Regions from separate parts of the Comamonas piscis genome, predicted to be linked through region 1. Evidence: predicted binding sites of a transcription regulator. Region 1 holds the regulator's gene; the other holds the start of a gene.
The links. Region 1 encodes LexA, which represses DNA repair genes until DNA is damaged. Its sites were predicted from a motif close to ACTGTATNNNNATACAGT; they were not measured.
Positions count from the first base shown of each region.

Region 2: the regulator LexA is predicted to act here: its motif matches at 2,590-2,607, upstream of imuA (translesion DNA synthesis-associated protein ImuA).

Region 1 covers NZ_CP058554.1:2,762,092-2,769,915, forward strand. The annotation lists gene HS961_RS12365 (FMN-dependent NADH-azoreductase) at 1-605, shown strand, start outside; gene HS961_RS12370 (hypothetical protein) at 851-1,393, opposite strand; gene lexA (transcriptional repressor LexA) at 1,520-2,236, opposite strand; gene HS961_RS12380 (asparaginase) at 2,351-3,370, shown strand; gene adk (adenylate kinase) at 3,478-4,134, opposite strand; gene kdsB (3-deoxy-manno-octulosonate cytidylyltransferase) at 4,351-5,145, opposite strand; gene HS961_RS12395 (hypothetical protein) at 5,290-5,856, opposite strand; gene HS961_RS12400 (Trm112 family protein) at 6,046-6,243, opposite strand; gene lpxK (tetraacyldisaccharide 4'-kinase) at 6,252-7,370, opposite strand; gene HS961_RS12410 (ExbD/TolR family protein) at 7,413-7,824, opposite strand, start outside.
Region 2 covers NZ_CP058554.1:4,040,659-4,048,482, forward strand. The annotation lists gene HS961_RS18185 (plasmid stabilization protein) at 1-36, opposite strand, end outside; gene HS961_RS23735 (hypothetical protein) at 91-219, opposite strand; gene HS961_RS18190 (hypothetical protein) at 451-681, shown strand; gene HS961_RS18195 (hypothetical protein) at 726-1,394, opposite strand; gene HS961_RS18200 (MlaD family protein) at 1,403-2,446, opposite strand; gene imuA (translesion DNA synthesis-associated protein ImuA) at 2,616-3,431, shown strand; gene HS961_RS18210 (Y-family DNA polymerase) at 3,349-4,848, shown strand; gene HS961_RS18215 (error-prone DNA polymerase) at 4,873-7,824, shown strand, end outside.

The DNA of each region.
Region 1 (7,824 bases):
CACACGGCCAAGCCAGCCATGGCTACCAACTGGCGACCGACATGCTGGCGGAGCTGGGCCTTGCGCAGCAGCCGCTGCTGGAACGTGATCTGGTGGCGACACCCATACCGCCTATCGGCCGCGACTATGCGCTGGCCATCACCTCAAACGCGGGCGCTGATGCTCCGGCGCTGGCCTGGTCGGAAACGCTGATTAAGGAACTGGAAGACAGCGATCTGCTGCTGATCGTGACGCCCATGCACAACTTTGCGGTGCCGGCCACGCTCAAGCTCTGGCTGGATCAGGTAATCCGCATCCACCGCAGCTTTGCAGCCACGCCCGAAGGCAAGATAGGTCTGATGAAGGACCGGCCCACCTTGGTGCTGGTGAGTTCCGGAGGCTTCCATGCAGGGCCAAAGGCGCGTCAGGAGGACTTTTTGACGCCTTATTTGCGCTATGCGCTGGCCTCCATCGGCATCCGCAATGTGCATTTTGTGTTGCTGCAAGGCCTGGTGTTTGGGCCGGACGCGGTGGCATCTGCAGTGGGCAGCGCCCGAGACGCACTGCGCGAGCAATTGGCGCCGTTCAAGCGGCAGGCGCAGGAAGCGGCTGCAGTAGTGCGTTGAGCGACAGACACATAAGAAAAAGCCAACGGCAATAGCGGATGGGTGTCAGCGAACTGTGGTTAACGGCTGAGCACTGAAGGCGCCAGGTTGGCACCTGCCCAGCGTCCCGGTATCGACCGATGCGTTCAGCGCTTGCCTTGCCGCAGCATGCCGATCCTGCAGTCCGCATTCCTGAAGCCATCGACGGCAGCCATGCAGCGACCAGCAGGCTGGCCACAACGCACCAGCCTGGGCTTGGCTCCGGCTTACACCGCGTGCAGGTGTTCCAGCCGCTCCAGGCGTTCCAGCTCGGCACAGATGTCGGCCATGCTGCCCGACATGGCCCAGCGCATGCCCTTTTGGCGGTGCAGGCTGGCCGGCTGGGCCCAGTACATTTTGATAGGGGCATCGTTGGCGGCCTGGGCGCTGCAGCGCTGTACCGACAGAAAAGGGCGTGCGGGAGACTGGATGCCGGCAGAGAGGCGGCGGCGCGCTGCTGGTTTGCGCGGCAGGCGAATGCGGTCGATGGGGCGTTGTGCGGGGGCCTCATCGGCAGGGCTGTCCACGCCTGGCTGAGCGCTGGGGTCATCAAGCAAACTCAGCTGCTGCGCGGCACCACGCTGTGCAGCAATGGAGGATGCAGCGACAAAGCAGTGCACCTGGGCAGCATGCTGACCGTCATTGGCGGCGCCATGGCCGGGCTGGCGCCGGCGGCCGCGCACAATGGCGCGTTGGATGGACTGGAACCAGGGCAGGCCGGCGACGAGGGAAAAAGGCGCAAGCGCGCGCAATGCATCTGCTACGAGCATAGGAAAGTCCTTGGTGTACGGGTAACAGCAGGATTGCGCTAGGGCGAGCGCATCCCCAGGGCTGTGGGCCGGGTGCCCACAACGCCCGCTACCTGGGGTTGCGCAGAGAGGGGTAAGGCGCTGGGCCTAGTTCAGCATCGTGTTGCGGATCAGGCCGACGGCGATGCCTTCGATCTCGAAGGGCTCGCCGGGCTGCACGATGATCGGCAGGTAATCCGGGTTTTCGGCCAGCAGCTCGATGCCATCCTTGGTGCGCTGCAGGCGCTTGACGGTGACGTCATCACCCAGGCGGGCGACGATGATCTGGCCATTGCGGGCCTCGCGGGTGGCTTTGACGGCGAGCAGGTCGCCATCGATGATGCCGATGTCGCGCATCGACATGCCGCGCACCTTGAGCAGGTAATCGGGCTGCTGCTGGAACAGGCCGCCTTCGACGGTGTAGGTTTGGTCCACATGCTCTTGCGCCAGGATGGGCGAGCCAGCGGAAACGCGGCCAATCAGCGGCAAGGCCAGCTGGGCCAGCTCTTGCACCACACGGCCCACGCCCGCGGTGGCGTTGGATACGCCCGCCAGCGGCGACGAAAAGCGAGTGCCACGTGCGGCATTGATAGAGCGCACGGTATCGCTTTGCAGGCGGATACCCCGGGAGGTGCCGCTGACCAGCTCAATCACGCCTTTGCGGGCCAGCGCCTTGAGGTGGTCTTCTGCCGAATTGGCGGATTTGAAGCCCAGCTTGCTGGCGATTTCGGCACGGGTTGGCGGGGCGCCGGTGCGCGAAATGGCGGTCTGGATCAGGTCCAGAATTTCTTGTTGGCGTGCGGTGAGTTTGGGATGGTCTCGCATAAGATCTCCGTGTGATCTGCGGCGCTGGGCACTAGCAAAGCTATTGCGCGTTCCAACACCTGTATATCAATCCAGTACCTGTATTTTTAACCAGTTTTTTGCAGGAGGCAAGCCTTGCAGCCAAAAATTTTGATCATTGGCACCGGTGGCACCATTGCCGGCATGGCCGATGACGCCGAGAAACCCGGCCAGTACCGCGCGGCTGCGCTGTCGATTGCGTCACTGTTAGCGGGAGTGAGCGGTATAGAGAAGGCCGCTGCAGGCCCGCTGGATGCGATACAGATAGCGCAAATTGATAGCAAGGATATGAGCGACACCGTCTGGCATGCACTGCTCAAGGCCTGCGATGCGGCGATGCGCGATGACGGGGTGCGTGGTGTTGTTATCACCCACGGTACCGATACCCTGGAAGACACGGCCTGGTTTTTGCACTGCGTATTGGGGCGCTTGCCCAAGCCGGTGGTGCTGACCTGTGCCATGCGCCCGGCCAATGCGCTGATGCCCGATGGGCCGCAGAACCTCAAGGATGCCGTCGCTGCTGCTGCCGCCTTGGATGCCGAAGGCCAACCGCTGCTGCGCGAGGTGGTGGCTGTGACCGGCAGCGGCGAGCTGCACAGTGCGCGCTGGCTGCAAAAGGTGCATCCGCACCGCTTGCTGGCCTTTTCATCGGGCGAGCAGGGGCCTGTGGGCTGGGTGGACGGCAGTGCGGTGCAGCTGCGCCATGGCTACGCCCCTGGCTGCGTCGTCGCAGCGGGCAGCTATACCGGCAGCGAATGGCTGGCGGTGCTGCCAGATCCAGTGCAACAGGCCTGGCCCTGGGTGGAGATTGTCACCAGCCATGCGGGGATACGGCCCGGTTTGGTGGATGCCTTGCTGGCCCAAGGCCTGGAAGGCCTGGTGCTGGCCACTACCGGCAATGGCACGGTACACGAAGTGCTGCTGTGCGCGGCAGACCGGGCGCGCCAACAAGGGGTGGCGGTATGGCGCAGCAGCCGCTGCAGCGAGGGAGTGATCAGTGATGCCGTGCTGCCTGGGCCGCAACACCTGGCCGCAGACTTGGCGGTGGCGCTGACGCCCTGCAAAACCCGGGTGAGCCTGCAGCTGGTCTTGGCGCAGGCGCAAACGGCGGTCTGACCTTGCCCACTGCTGCCGCTATGCGCTGCACTCGTGCTGCAACGCCTTCGCCATGAAAAAAGCCACTGTCCATAAGACAGTGGCTGTGCAGCTAGCGCGTTGTGCGATCAGGCCTGCAGGGCGGCCATGGCGCGCTGGGTGATCTCATCGACCGAGCCCATGCCGCTGATGGCGCGGTACTTGGGGGCGGCGGCGGGGTCTTGTTCGGCCCAGCTGCTGTAGTAGTCGACCAAGGGGCGGGTCTGGTTGCTGTAGACGTCCAGGCGCTTCTTGACGGTTTCTTCCTTGTCGTCCTCGCGCTGCACCAGCGGCTCGCCGGTCTCATCGTCCAGGCCTTCGGTCTTGGGCGGGTTGAACTTGGTGTGGTAGGTACGGCCAGAGGCGGGGTGGCTGCGGCGGCCGCTCATGCGCTCGATGATGGCGTCAAACGGCACATCGATCTCCAGCACATAGTCGAGCTTGACGCCTGCGGCCTTCATCGCGTCGGCCTGAGGAATCGTGCGCGGGAAGCCGTCAAACAGGAAACCGTTGGCGCAGTCGGACTGGGCAATGCGTTCCTTGACCAGATTGATGATCAGGTCGTCGCTGACCAGCTGGCCGGCATCCATCACGGCCTTGGCCTGCAGGCCCAGCGGGGTGCCAGCCTTGACGGCAGCACGCAGCATGTCGCCGGTGGAAATCTGGGGGATACCGTATTTTTGGCAGATGAAGGCAGCTTGTGTACCTTTGCCGGCGCCGGGTGCTCCCAAAAGAATTAATTTCATGGCGGTCCTTGGAGAATAAAAAACTTGCACGGCAAAAGCGGGCATCAAAGCCCGCTTCTACACAAAAAACTGGGCTTGAGCATATCACGCATCGGGGGAGGGTCAGCCGACTGCAAGGCAATGCGCTGTCTCGGGGGCGCAATCGGGCATCCTGCGCCTTTTAGCTTACGGAGCGCTTGCAGCGTATCGAGTGGGTGGAGGGCCATCTGCAGCAGCCTACATGGTCGCGCCGAGCAGCTGTCGCACACGCACCAGGTCTTCGGGGGTGTCCACGCCCGAGCCCGGAATTTGCCGGGTTACATGCACTGCAATGCGGTGGCCGTGCCACAGCGCGCGCAGCTGCTCCAGCATCTCTATCTGCTCGGTAGGGGCCTGGCTGAGGGTCGGGAAGGTATGCAAAAACTGGGCGCGGTAGCTGTAGATGCCCATGTGGTGGAGTGGCGCAAAACCAGGCGTGCCGGTGGTGCCTGGGTTCTTCCACCAGGTGACATTGACAAAGTCACGCCCCCAGGGGATGGGCGCACGGCTGAAATAGCTGGCCATGCCTTTGGCATCGAGCACCACCTTGACCACATTGGGGCTGAGCAGGGATTCCAGATCCGCAATCGGGTGGGCGACGGTGCCCATGCTGGCCTCGGGGCGTTCGCTCAGCAGCGCGGCAACTGCATCGATCAATGCCGGCGCAATCAAGGGTTCGTCGCCTTGCACGTTGACCACGATGTCATCGCCACCCAACTGCAGCAAGCTGCAGGCTTCGGCCAAGCGATCGCTGCCGCTGGGGTGATTGGCCGAGGTCATCAGCGCTTGCACGCCATGCTTTTTGCAGGCCTCGACGATGCGCTCATCATCGGCGGCCACCACCACCCGCTGGGCTGCGCTTTCTTGCGCGCGCTTGGCCACGCGCACCACCATAGGCAGGCCGGCAATATCAACCAGGGGCTTGTTGGGCAGGCGCGATGAGGCCATGCGCGAAGGAATCAGGACGGTGAACGGCGCGGGAGCGGATGCCATGGTGTGCTAATAAATGAGAGTGGGCCCGGCGGGAATTGTAGCCAGCCCAGGCGGTTTGGCGGGCGGGCAGAGCCCAAGGCATACAGACACAGGCCGTCCGCGCGGGCAGTTGACCGCCATGGACTGCGCTATCGGGCTGAGGGATCAGGGGGCTGGTTTGACCGGGGTGCTGGCCTCGTGGGGTCCAAACAAGATGGCCTCGATGGGGCGCAGTTTCTTGGCGTCGATCACCTCGCGCAGCTTGGGTAACACCGCCACGAGGCCGTCGTAGCCCTGCGCTTTTTCCAGTTGCAACTGCAGGCGAAAGCCCTTGAGCCCCAGCCCGCTGACCAGCTGGCTGGCGGCGGCATAGGCTTTGATATAGCGCTCGCCGGGATCGCTGATGGTGGCAGGTGCGGCTACAGCGGCCGCTGGTGGGGCGGTCGGTGCAGGTATTGCCAGGCTGTCGATGAGTTCGTTGGTGCTGGCGGCGAGCTGGCTGGCATCGCCGCTGCGCAGCAACTCCAGCAGACCTTGTTGCAGCAGTTGCTTGATGTCTTCCAGCACCTGCAGCTGGCCGCCCGCAGACGTTGACAGCGCCATCACCTGCTCAATGCTTTTCTGGCCATCAAACATGATGAAAGCAGGGCGCATGCGGTGGGGCAGAGCGGGGTCTCGGGCGCGCAGCGCCTCCATGCCTTTGTCGGTTTTCTTGAGAATGAGGGTATGCATGGCAATTTGCTGAAAGGGATGGATGCAATCCAACAGGCTTGCCCTGAGGACATGTGTCAAGACCATGTCGCGCAGGGTAAATGCCTAAATTTTCAGCAAATTGTGTCTGTTTTTTACAAAGCTGCTATTGGGGTTTGCCTGTGCGGACGCACCCTGTTGGTGCGCTGCGCCCCGTCTTGGCGCAGATTTTTAATCTGCCGCAGACAAAGCTTCAATTTCCTCATCGCTGAGCGTCCGTGCCTCGCCTTCCAGCATGATCGGCATGCCGTCACGCACGGGGTAGGCTAGGCGGGCACTGCGCGAAACCAGCTCTTGGCGTTCACGGTCATAGCGCAGGGGGCCTTTGGTGACGGGGCATACCAGCAGTTCGAGCAGTTTCGGGTCCATAGCGGCAATCAGTCTTTCTTGATAAGGGAGAGGGCGGCCTGGCGTTGGCGCAGCAATGTATGGACATGCGCCCCAAAAGCGGGGTCAATCGCCACCTCCAAGGGGACGGCCAGGGCCTGCGGGGCAATGCGCCAGAGCTTGTGCGCATCCTTTTCGGTGCACAGCAGCACGGGGGCATCCGCAGCGGCTATTGTAGGTCCGCTGCTTGCAGCAATCCCCAAGCTGGCCAGCCACTGCGGATCGTCCAGCGGCGCATGGTCGGGCAGCGCATCGCTGCGCAACAACTGCAGGCCTTGGGCTTGCAGCATCGCAAAAAATTCTTGCGGGTACGCAATAGCGGCCAGTGCATGCACCGGTCGGTCGCGCAGGTCGGCCAGTGCATGGCGGCGTCCATCCTGCCCCACGGCATAGGGGGCTAGGCTGCGCTGCAGTGGCCAAGTGGCCGCTCCCGTTGCGGCCAGGTGTTGGGGCGGCTGGCCGGCATACAGCACCATGTCCAGCCGTTTTGGCCAGGGCTCCCTCAGCGGGCCGGCGGGCAACTGCCAGCCATTGCCAATGCCTTGGGCGTTGAAGACGGCAATTTCCACATCGCGGGCCAGCGCCAGGTGCTGCAGGCCATCATCGCAGACCAACACATCCACGTCAGGATGGGCCTGCAACACTGCCTGGGCCGCAGTCGCGCGCCGGGCGGCCACATATACGGGCACGCCGCTGCGCTGGGCCATCAGCAGGGGTTCGTCCCCCACCAGACGCGGATCGCTATGGGGCGTGGCGGCAAGGGCTTGGGGTTCTTTGCTGTTCTCGCGCCCATAGCCGCGCGAGATGATGGCAGGCCGCCAGCCCTGGGCTTGCAAGGCCTGCACCAGATGCAAGGTGACGGGGGTTTTGCCGGCACCGCCGGCGATCACATTGCCGACCACCACCACCGGCACGGGTGCGCGGTAGGACTTGCACAGGCCTAATCGATACAGGCTGCGGCGCATGGCGCCCAAAGCGGCATAGGACCAGGACAGCGGCAGCAGCACAAGCGCCAGTGGCCCTCTGTGCTGCCAGGCTGCGGTGATGCGCGCCGACCAGGGGCGTGTTGCAGCGGGCGGCGGCTGCGATGGGGAAGGGGATGCGGTCATGCAGGCTGCATGCTAGCACTGCCCAGGCACGCGGCCTGGGGTTTACTGCGCAGCGGTCTGGGTGGCGAAGGTGATTTGCTGCAGGCCGACGCGGCGGGCGGCTTCCATGACCGAGACCACCGACTGGTGCGGCGCCAGCGCATCGGCGCTGATGATGATGACGCTGTCCTTGCCAGCGGTGGCGGCACTGCGCAGCGCCTCGGCCATGTCGGCAACGGTCTTGCCTTCCAGTGCCTGCTTGCCAACGGCATAGCGGCCATCGGAGGCGACCGAGACGATGATCTCCTTGGGCCGGTCGCGCAATTGCTCGGCGTTGGCCGTAGGCAAGGTCAGCTGCAGCTCGGTGAATTTGCTGTAGGTGGTCGAGAGCATCAGGAAGATGAGGACCACCAGCAGCACATCGATAAACGGGATCAGGTTGATCTCGGGCTCGGTGGTGGTGCGGGGGCGAAAG
Region 2 (7,824 bases), 1.3 Mb from region 1:
CTTATCGGTATAAGCAGATTTATCTCCTTGGGGCATCACGGATCTCCTTGGGTAATGCGTTGAGGCGAGGTGGCGCGGGATGGATGGACCTTACTGCGATGGATCACCATCGGCAGGCGGCCCGCCACCACCTGGTTGGGGCTTTTTGGGGGTACTGGGTACGGGCTTTTGCGCCTGGGGCAACGCAAACGCCTTGTACATGTGCTGCATCGTGTGCATGGCATCCTCCTGATACGGGTTGAAGCTTTCAGCGTAGCGCTGCCGCCAAAGCTGCCATGTGGGAGAAATGCTTTGCTGTACCTTGTTCCGCTTCACACATGGCGTAACGGCGATGCGCGTACCTTGGCGTGCTACCGGGGCCTACACGCCAGCGCTGAGGTGCTTGCCACACTGGGCTTTTGCCAAGGGCTTGCTTGCACAGGCAGCCAGGCCCGCCACAGGAGGACGACCATGCCCCAGCCCTACGACCCCAGCCAATCCCATACCCAGCCCCCTATCCCAGGCCAGCCGCAACCCGCGCCGGGTGAGCCGGGTACGTACGAGCCCAGCCCCCTGCACCCCTACCCGGGCAACCCACAGCATCCGTATCCGAGTGAGCCGGTACACCCCTACCCCGGCAACCCCGAGCACCCCTACCCCGGCACGCAGCCAGACCCGGCGCCTGATACGACGACGAGCTAGTCAGTGTGTGGGGATGCAGCGCTTGAGGGGCTGCCGATAGAGGCTTATTTCTGCGTGGCCTGCAGCAGATCCAGCCGGCGCTGCACTTGGTCGGCCAGCGCCGTATCGCCCAGCTCTCGGGCCAGGCGTTGCTGGTTGATCAGCCAGGCCATCACTGCACGGCGCCAGCCCTGCGCAGAGGCGGTATCGACCGCCTGGGTGACGATGGCCATAGACACCGGCCCGCGCACCGCCAGCACGCCGGCAGCAACCAGGCGCGACAGCGGGTCTTCAATGGCAGCCAGCGAAGCGGCTGCCTGCTCCGGCGCCAAGGGCGCCACCGCCTGTTGCGCCTTGGGCAGCAGGGCCACATCAGCAGCAGCCAGTTGGCCAGCTAGATAGCGGGCATAGGCCTGCTCGGCATCGGCGGCATCCTGGGCCAGCGCCTCAAAGCCGGTGCAAGGGGCAGCATCCAAGGCAGCCACTTGCGCGGCGCAGCGCGCCAGCTCCAGCCGGGCCAGCAGATCGGGCCTGGCTGTGCGGGCGACCTCGTCACGTGCACGCCTCCATTCGGCATCGGCCACCCGGCTGTTGCCAGACAGATAAGCATCGGTCGCGCGCTCGGCAGCGCCTTGCTCGTTGATGGCCCAGTCAGGCGCCTTTTTGCTGCTGGCGCAGCCGCCCAGCACAGCGGCGGCCAGCAGTGCGGCGGCCAGGCGGGTGGTCATAGTCATCGTGGTGCTCATGGCAGTCGCACCTCGGCATCTTTTTTGGCAAACGGCCATTTGCGGTTCAGCTCGGTCAGCATGCCTTCCACCTTGCGCAGATTGGCCTCTACATCAGCGCGCAAATCGCCCAGCTGGTTGGTGGCATCCTTGGCATTGGCGCCCACGGCCTGGGCCTCCACCAGCACGGCATCCACCTTCTTCAAGCTGCCACGCACATCGCCCAGCACGGCATTGAGTTGTTGCACGGTGGCGCGCACCTCAGGCATCACGCCATCGGCACCAAACACCTGCTTGTCGGCATTCTTGGCCAGGCCATCCAAACGCGCCAGCAGCTGGTTGGTGCGGTCCAGGGTCTGCGATATTTTGCGGGCCTCGGCGTCGCCGCCCATCACCACGCCCAGCGCGCCACTGGGGCCGTTGAGCTTGGTGCTCAGGTCGCGCAGCTGCTCCAGGGTGCCGCCCAAGGCCGAGCCGGCCGAGGTCATCATGTTTAGGTTCTCCAGCAGCTGGCGGGCATTGCTCATCAGCTGCGGCAGCTCGGCCGTCGCATCGCCCGACAGCACGGCGCGCACGGCGCCATCCTCCAACTGCGGGTCGTCCAGAATGCCCGAGTAGGCCTTGATGGTCGTGCCGCCCACAAGGCCCTTGACCAAGGTAAACACGCTGCTGCTGCGCAACCAGTGCGCATCTTTCTCCGGCACGTTGACATGGATGCGCACGGTGCCATCGGGCGCCAGCTCGATCTTGCTGACCTTGCCGATCGCAAAGCCGGAGAAGGTCATGTCCAGACCGATGGAGACACCTTCGGAATCATCGGCTGTCAGGACCAGTGACTGCTGGGGCTCAAACACGCCGCGCGCATACATCAGGTAAAAGGCTGATCCCAGAATCAGCAGCAAGGTAAACAGCAGCAATGCCCCGGCCTTGCGCTCCAAGTGCGGCACCGGCGTCAGGCCATCCACCGCCACGCCATCCACCACGGCCGAACGCCGCGCAGAGGCGGCAGAAGACGGTGGCGCGGGGCGGTCCGCAGAGTCGTGGGGTTCGGGTATTTGCATGTACCGCGATCTTACCCGGCTGGCTGTCCGCTTCAAAACAAAGCTGCAGTGGCTTGTTTTCAAAGAGATACACAGGCTTTGCCGTCCTACAGTGCGGCGCAGACCCGCCCGCTGTTACACATAAGCCAGGCGCAAGCTCTTATACTGTACATATATACAGTTATTTGCCATGCATAAACTCGATGCCCTGTCCCTGCCGCCCACAGTCACCGCCCAGCTCTGGCGCGGTGACCACCTGGTGCGCGCGCCGATGGCAGGCATCCCCACCGGCTGGGCTGCGCTGGATGCAGAGCTGCCCGGCAAAGGCTGGCCCAGCCAGTGCCTGACCGAAGTGCTGCAGCCCCAGGCCGGCACCCTGGAATGGCGTTTGACCGGCATGGCCTTGCGCCAGCAGTGCCAGCCGCACAAACCCGTCATCGCGCTGGGCCCGCCGCTACCGCCCCATGCCAGCGGGCTGGCCCAGTGCGGCTTGGCGCCGGCGCAGCTGGTGTGGATCCACAGCAGCCGCCCGCAAGACCAGCTCTGGGCGCTGGAGCAGCTGCTCAAGGCCAATGCCGCAGCGGCCGTGCTGGCCTGGCTGCCCCAGGTGCAGCCCGAGCAGATGCGCCGCCTGCAGATCAGCGCCCAGCAGTTTGAAGGCCTGGCCTTTATTTTTCGGCCCGAGAGCAGCCGCCACCAGGCCTCGGCCGCACCGCTGCGGCTGTTGGTGCGCAGCAGCCAGCCCTGGTCGCTGCAGCTGGAGCTGCTCAAACGCCGGGGCCCCGCGCACAGCGGCCTGCTGGAGCTGCCGGCCATACCGCCCAGCCTGCAAGCGGTGCTGCCCACCCGCCTGCTGCCCGGCAACGCGCCGCTCTCGCCCACTGCCATCCCCATCCCTGCCACCGCCATCCACTTGCCAGACCATGACTCCGATCTGGGCCGCGCTGCTGCCCCATCTACCCCGCTCCGCCGCCAGCGCGCACGCCCCACCAGCTTGCAGCACTGAGGCCGCCAGCGCCATGCCATCGGCCAATGTGCCGGGCCTGGCGCTGTGGGCGCAGCAGTTCACGCCGCGCCTGGCCTGTGTGCCCTCGGACAGTGTGTTTGGCGATGCGCTGGTGCTGGAGCTGTCGGCCAGCGAGCGCCTGTTTGGCGGGCGCCAGCAACTGGCCCGGCGCCTGCTGCGCGAGAGCCGGCAGCTGGGCGTGCAGGCCATCAGCTGGGCCCCCACCAGCCTGGCCGCCATTGCGCTGGCGCGCTGCGGCATCCGCCACGGCATGGGCCATCCGCTGCCCCAGGTGCTGGCGCCCTTGCCGCTGCATGCGATCGATGCGGTGGCCCGCCATGCCGAGCTGCTGAGCCAGCTGGGCTGCCAAAGCCTGGGCGCCGTCCATGCGCTGCCCCGGGGGGCGCTGGCCCGGCGCATGGATACCGGCATCCTCAGCGCGCTCGACCAGGCCCACGGCCTGCTGCCCGACCGCTACCCCTGGATCAGCCTGCCCGCCCGCTTTGATGCCCGGCTGGAGCTGCCCATGCGCATTGACCAGGCCGATGCGCTGATGCATGGCGCACGCCACCTGCTGCTGCAGCTGTGCGGCTGGCTGGCGGCGCAGCGGGCGGGGGTGCGCAGTTTTAGGCTGGGCTGGTGCCATGATGCGATGCGCTCCCGCCATGTGGGCGATGGCGGCGAGCTGACGGTCCACACCGCCAGCACCACGCGCGATCTGCAGCACCTCTGCCGCCTGCTGCAAGAGCACTTGGCCCATGTGCAGCTGCAAGCCCCGGTCGGCGAGCTGCGCCTGCATGCCGATGCGCCCGAAGCGCTGCAAGAGCGCAGTGCCAGCCTGCTGCCCGACAAAACCGCCGATGGCGAAAGCCTGGAACAGGTGCTCGAACGCATCACCGCCCGCCTGGGCGCCGACCTGGTGCAACGCCCCTTGCTGCGGCCCGACCACCGCCCCGAATGGCAGGTGCAGTGGCTGCCCGCCCAGCCAGCACAGCCGGCCAGCAAGGCCAAGGCGGCACCACCCTCGGCACTGCCGCCGCTTCCGCAACCCAGCTTTTTGCTGCCCGCTCCCTTGCAGCTGTTGCAAGACAATCACAGCCGCCCGCTCTACCACGGGCCTTTGCAGCTGCTGCTGGGCCCGCAGCGCATCGAAGGCGGCTGGTGGCACCGCAGCCCCGGCTTTTTACCAGTGGCAGCACCTGCCACAGAAGCAGCACCCAGCGATGCAGCGGATCCCAGCATCGACACGCCGGCCCCCGCCAGCGCGCAAGACCCTGCCCCCAGCGAACAAACCGCCCACACCGCACTGCGCGATTACTGGGTCGCCCACAGCGCCCATGCCGGCCTGCTGTGGATTTTTCATACCCGGCTGTCTGCGCACAGCAGCGCCTGGTTTTTGCACGGCCGCTTTGCCTGAGCCGCGCTGCATCCTGCTTGCACCATGGCCACGCGCCCTCCCCTCCCCATCCCCGACTACGCCGAGTTGTGGTGCCTGAGCAATTTCAGCTTTCTGCGCGGCGCCAGCCACCCGCATGAGCTGGTCGAGCGCGCCCAGGCCCAGGGCTACCGCGCGCTGGCTCTGACCGATGAATGCTCGCTCGCCGGCATCGTGCGCGCCCATGTCGCAGCGCGCGACTGCGGGCTGCCGCTGGTGGTGGGCGCGCAGTTTGAGGTGCAGCCCAGCGATGCCGACGCACCTGCCTTCACCCTGGTGGCACTGGCCTGCAACCTGCACGGCTACGGCAACCTCTGCGCGCTCATCACCCAGCTGCGGCGCAAGTCGCCCAAGGGCAGCTATGCGCTGGCGCAATCGGCCATCCAGCCGCGCGCGCTACAAGACTGCCTGCTGCTGCTGGCCCCCAGCCGCCAGGCCAGCCCGGTGCACACCCAGGCCCAGGCCGCCTGGCTGCAACAGCACTTTGCCGGCCGCTGCTGGCTGGCTGTGCAACTGGACCGCAGCCTGGGCGACGAGGCCTGGCTGGCGCAGATGCGCTCAGCGGGCAGCAGCAGTGGCGTGCCGCTGGTAGCCGCCGGCAATGTACACATGCATGTGCGCTCCCGCAAGCCCGTGCAGGATGTGCTGACCGCCATCCGCATGCGCAGCCCGCTGACCGACTGCGGCTACGCGCTGCAGCCCAATGCCGAGCTGCACCTGCGCAGCCGGCTGCGGCTGGCGCAGATGTACCCGCCCGATTTGTTGGAGGCCAGCCTGGGCATTGCCGCGCGCTGCCAGTTCTCGCTGACCGAGCTGCGCTACCAGTACCCCGACGAGGTGGTGCCACCCCAGCTCACACCGGCCGCCTACCTGCGCCAGCTCACCTACGAAGGGGCCGCCCGCCGCTGGCCCCAAGGCACGCCGACACGCATACAGGCCACCTTGGAAAAAGAGCTGGCCCTGATCTCCGAGCTGCAGTACGAGCACTATTTTCTGACCGTCTACGACATCGTGCGCTTTGCCCGCAGCAAGGACATCCTCTGCCAGGGCCGGGGCTCGGCCGCCAACTCGGCCGTCTGCTTTTGCCTGCACATCACCGAGGTTGATCCGGACAAGACCCGGCTGCTGTTTGAGCGCTTCATCAGCAAAGAGCGCAACGAGCCACCCGATATCGATGTGGACTTTGAGCATGCGCGGCGCGAAGAGGTCATCCAGTACCTCTACAAAAAATACGGCCTGCACCGCGCAGGCCTCACCGCCGTGGTCATCCGCTACCGGCGCAAATCTGCGCTCCGCGATGTGGCCAAGGCGCTGGGCTTTGCACTGCCCAGCATCGAGCTGCTGGCCCGCGACCATTCACGCTGGGACGATGAACTGCTGCGCGACGCCGCGCTGGCCCAGTGCGGCCTGCAGGCCGGCGACCTGGCGGTGCGCCAGCTGCAGGAGCTGGTCGAGATCCTGCGCGATTTTCCGCGCCACCTGTCCCAGCACGTGGGCGGCTTTGTGCTCACGCGCGGCCCGCTCTCGCGCATCGTGCCGATCGAGCGCGCCAGCATGGAGAACCGCACCGTCATCCAATGGGACAAGGACGACCTCGATGCCGTCGGCCTGCTCAAGGTCGATGTGCTGGCGCTGGGCATGCTCACCGCGCTGCAAAAAATGTTGCGTTTGGTGGGCGCTCGCCAGGGCCGCAGCTTTGCGCTGGGCGATATCCCGCACGACGACCGCCCCACCTACGACATGATCTGCGCGGCCGACACCATCGGCGTCTTCCAGATCGAGAGCCGCGCCCAGATGAGCATGCTGCCGCGCCTGCGCCCGCAAAAGTTCTACGACCTGGTGATCGAAGTCGCGCTGGTGCGGCCCGGCCCCATCCAGGGCGGCATGGTCCACCCCTATCTGCGCCGCCGCCAGGGGCTGGAAGCAGTGCATTACGAAAGCGAGCTGCTGCGCCCCGCCTTGGAGCGCACCCTGGGCGTACCCATCTTCCAGGAGCAGGTGATGCAGATCGCCATTGATGCGGCCGGCTTCAGCCCCGGCGAGGCCGACCAGCTGCGCCGCTCCATGGCCGCCTGGCGCCGTACTGGCAACTTGCACAAGCACTACGACAAGATCATCAACGGCATGACTGGCAACGGCTACTCACGCGCCTTTGCCGAATCGATTTTTCAGCAGATCCAGGGCTTTTCGGAATACGGTTTTCCTGAGAGCCATGCTGCCAGCTTTGCCATCCTGGTGTACTTCAGCGCCTGGATCAAATGCCACTACCCTGCCGAATTTTTGGTGGCCATGGTCAACAGCCAACCGCTGGGCTTTTACAGCAACAGCCAGTTGGTGCAAGATGCCAAACGCCATGGCGTGCAGGTGCTGCCCGTCGATGTGATGCACAGCAACATGGACTGCACCACCGAAGCGGCCAGCGGCCCCCACCCCGCCGTGCGCCTGGGCCTGCGCCTGGTCAAGCAGCTATCACAGGCGCAAAGCGCGCGCCTGCTGCAGGCCCGCGAAGCGGCCCCCTTTGTCAGCGCGCAAGACCTCGCCCGCCGCGCCCAGCTGGACGCCCCCGCAATGAAGTACCTGGCCGCCGCCGACGCACTGGCCAGCCTCGAAGGCCACCGCCGCCACCAGCTCTGGCAGGCCTCGGCCCCGCTGCACCACAGCCCCTTGCTGCACGCCGCCCCCATCGATGAGGACGAGCTGCAACTGCCCGCCGCCAGCGAGCAGGAAGACATTCACTGGGACTACGGCGCGCTGGGCCTGAGCCTGCGCCGCCACCCCATGGCCCTGCTGCGCGAGCGCCTGCAACGCCACCGCTTCCAAACCCAGGCAGAACTGCGCGAAGCCCGCGACGGCAGCTGGGTGCGCGCCTGCGGCATCGTCACCCTGCGCCAGCAACCGCCCACCGCCAAGGGCGTCGTCTTTATCACCCTGGAGGACGAAACCGGCAACCTGCAAGTC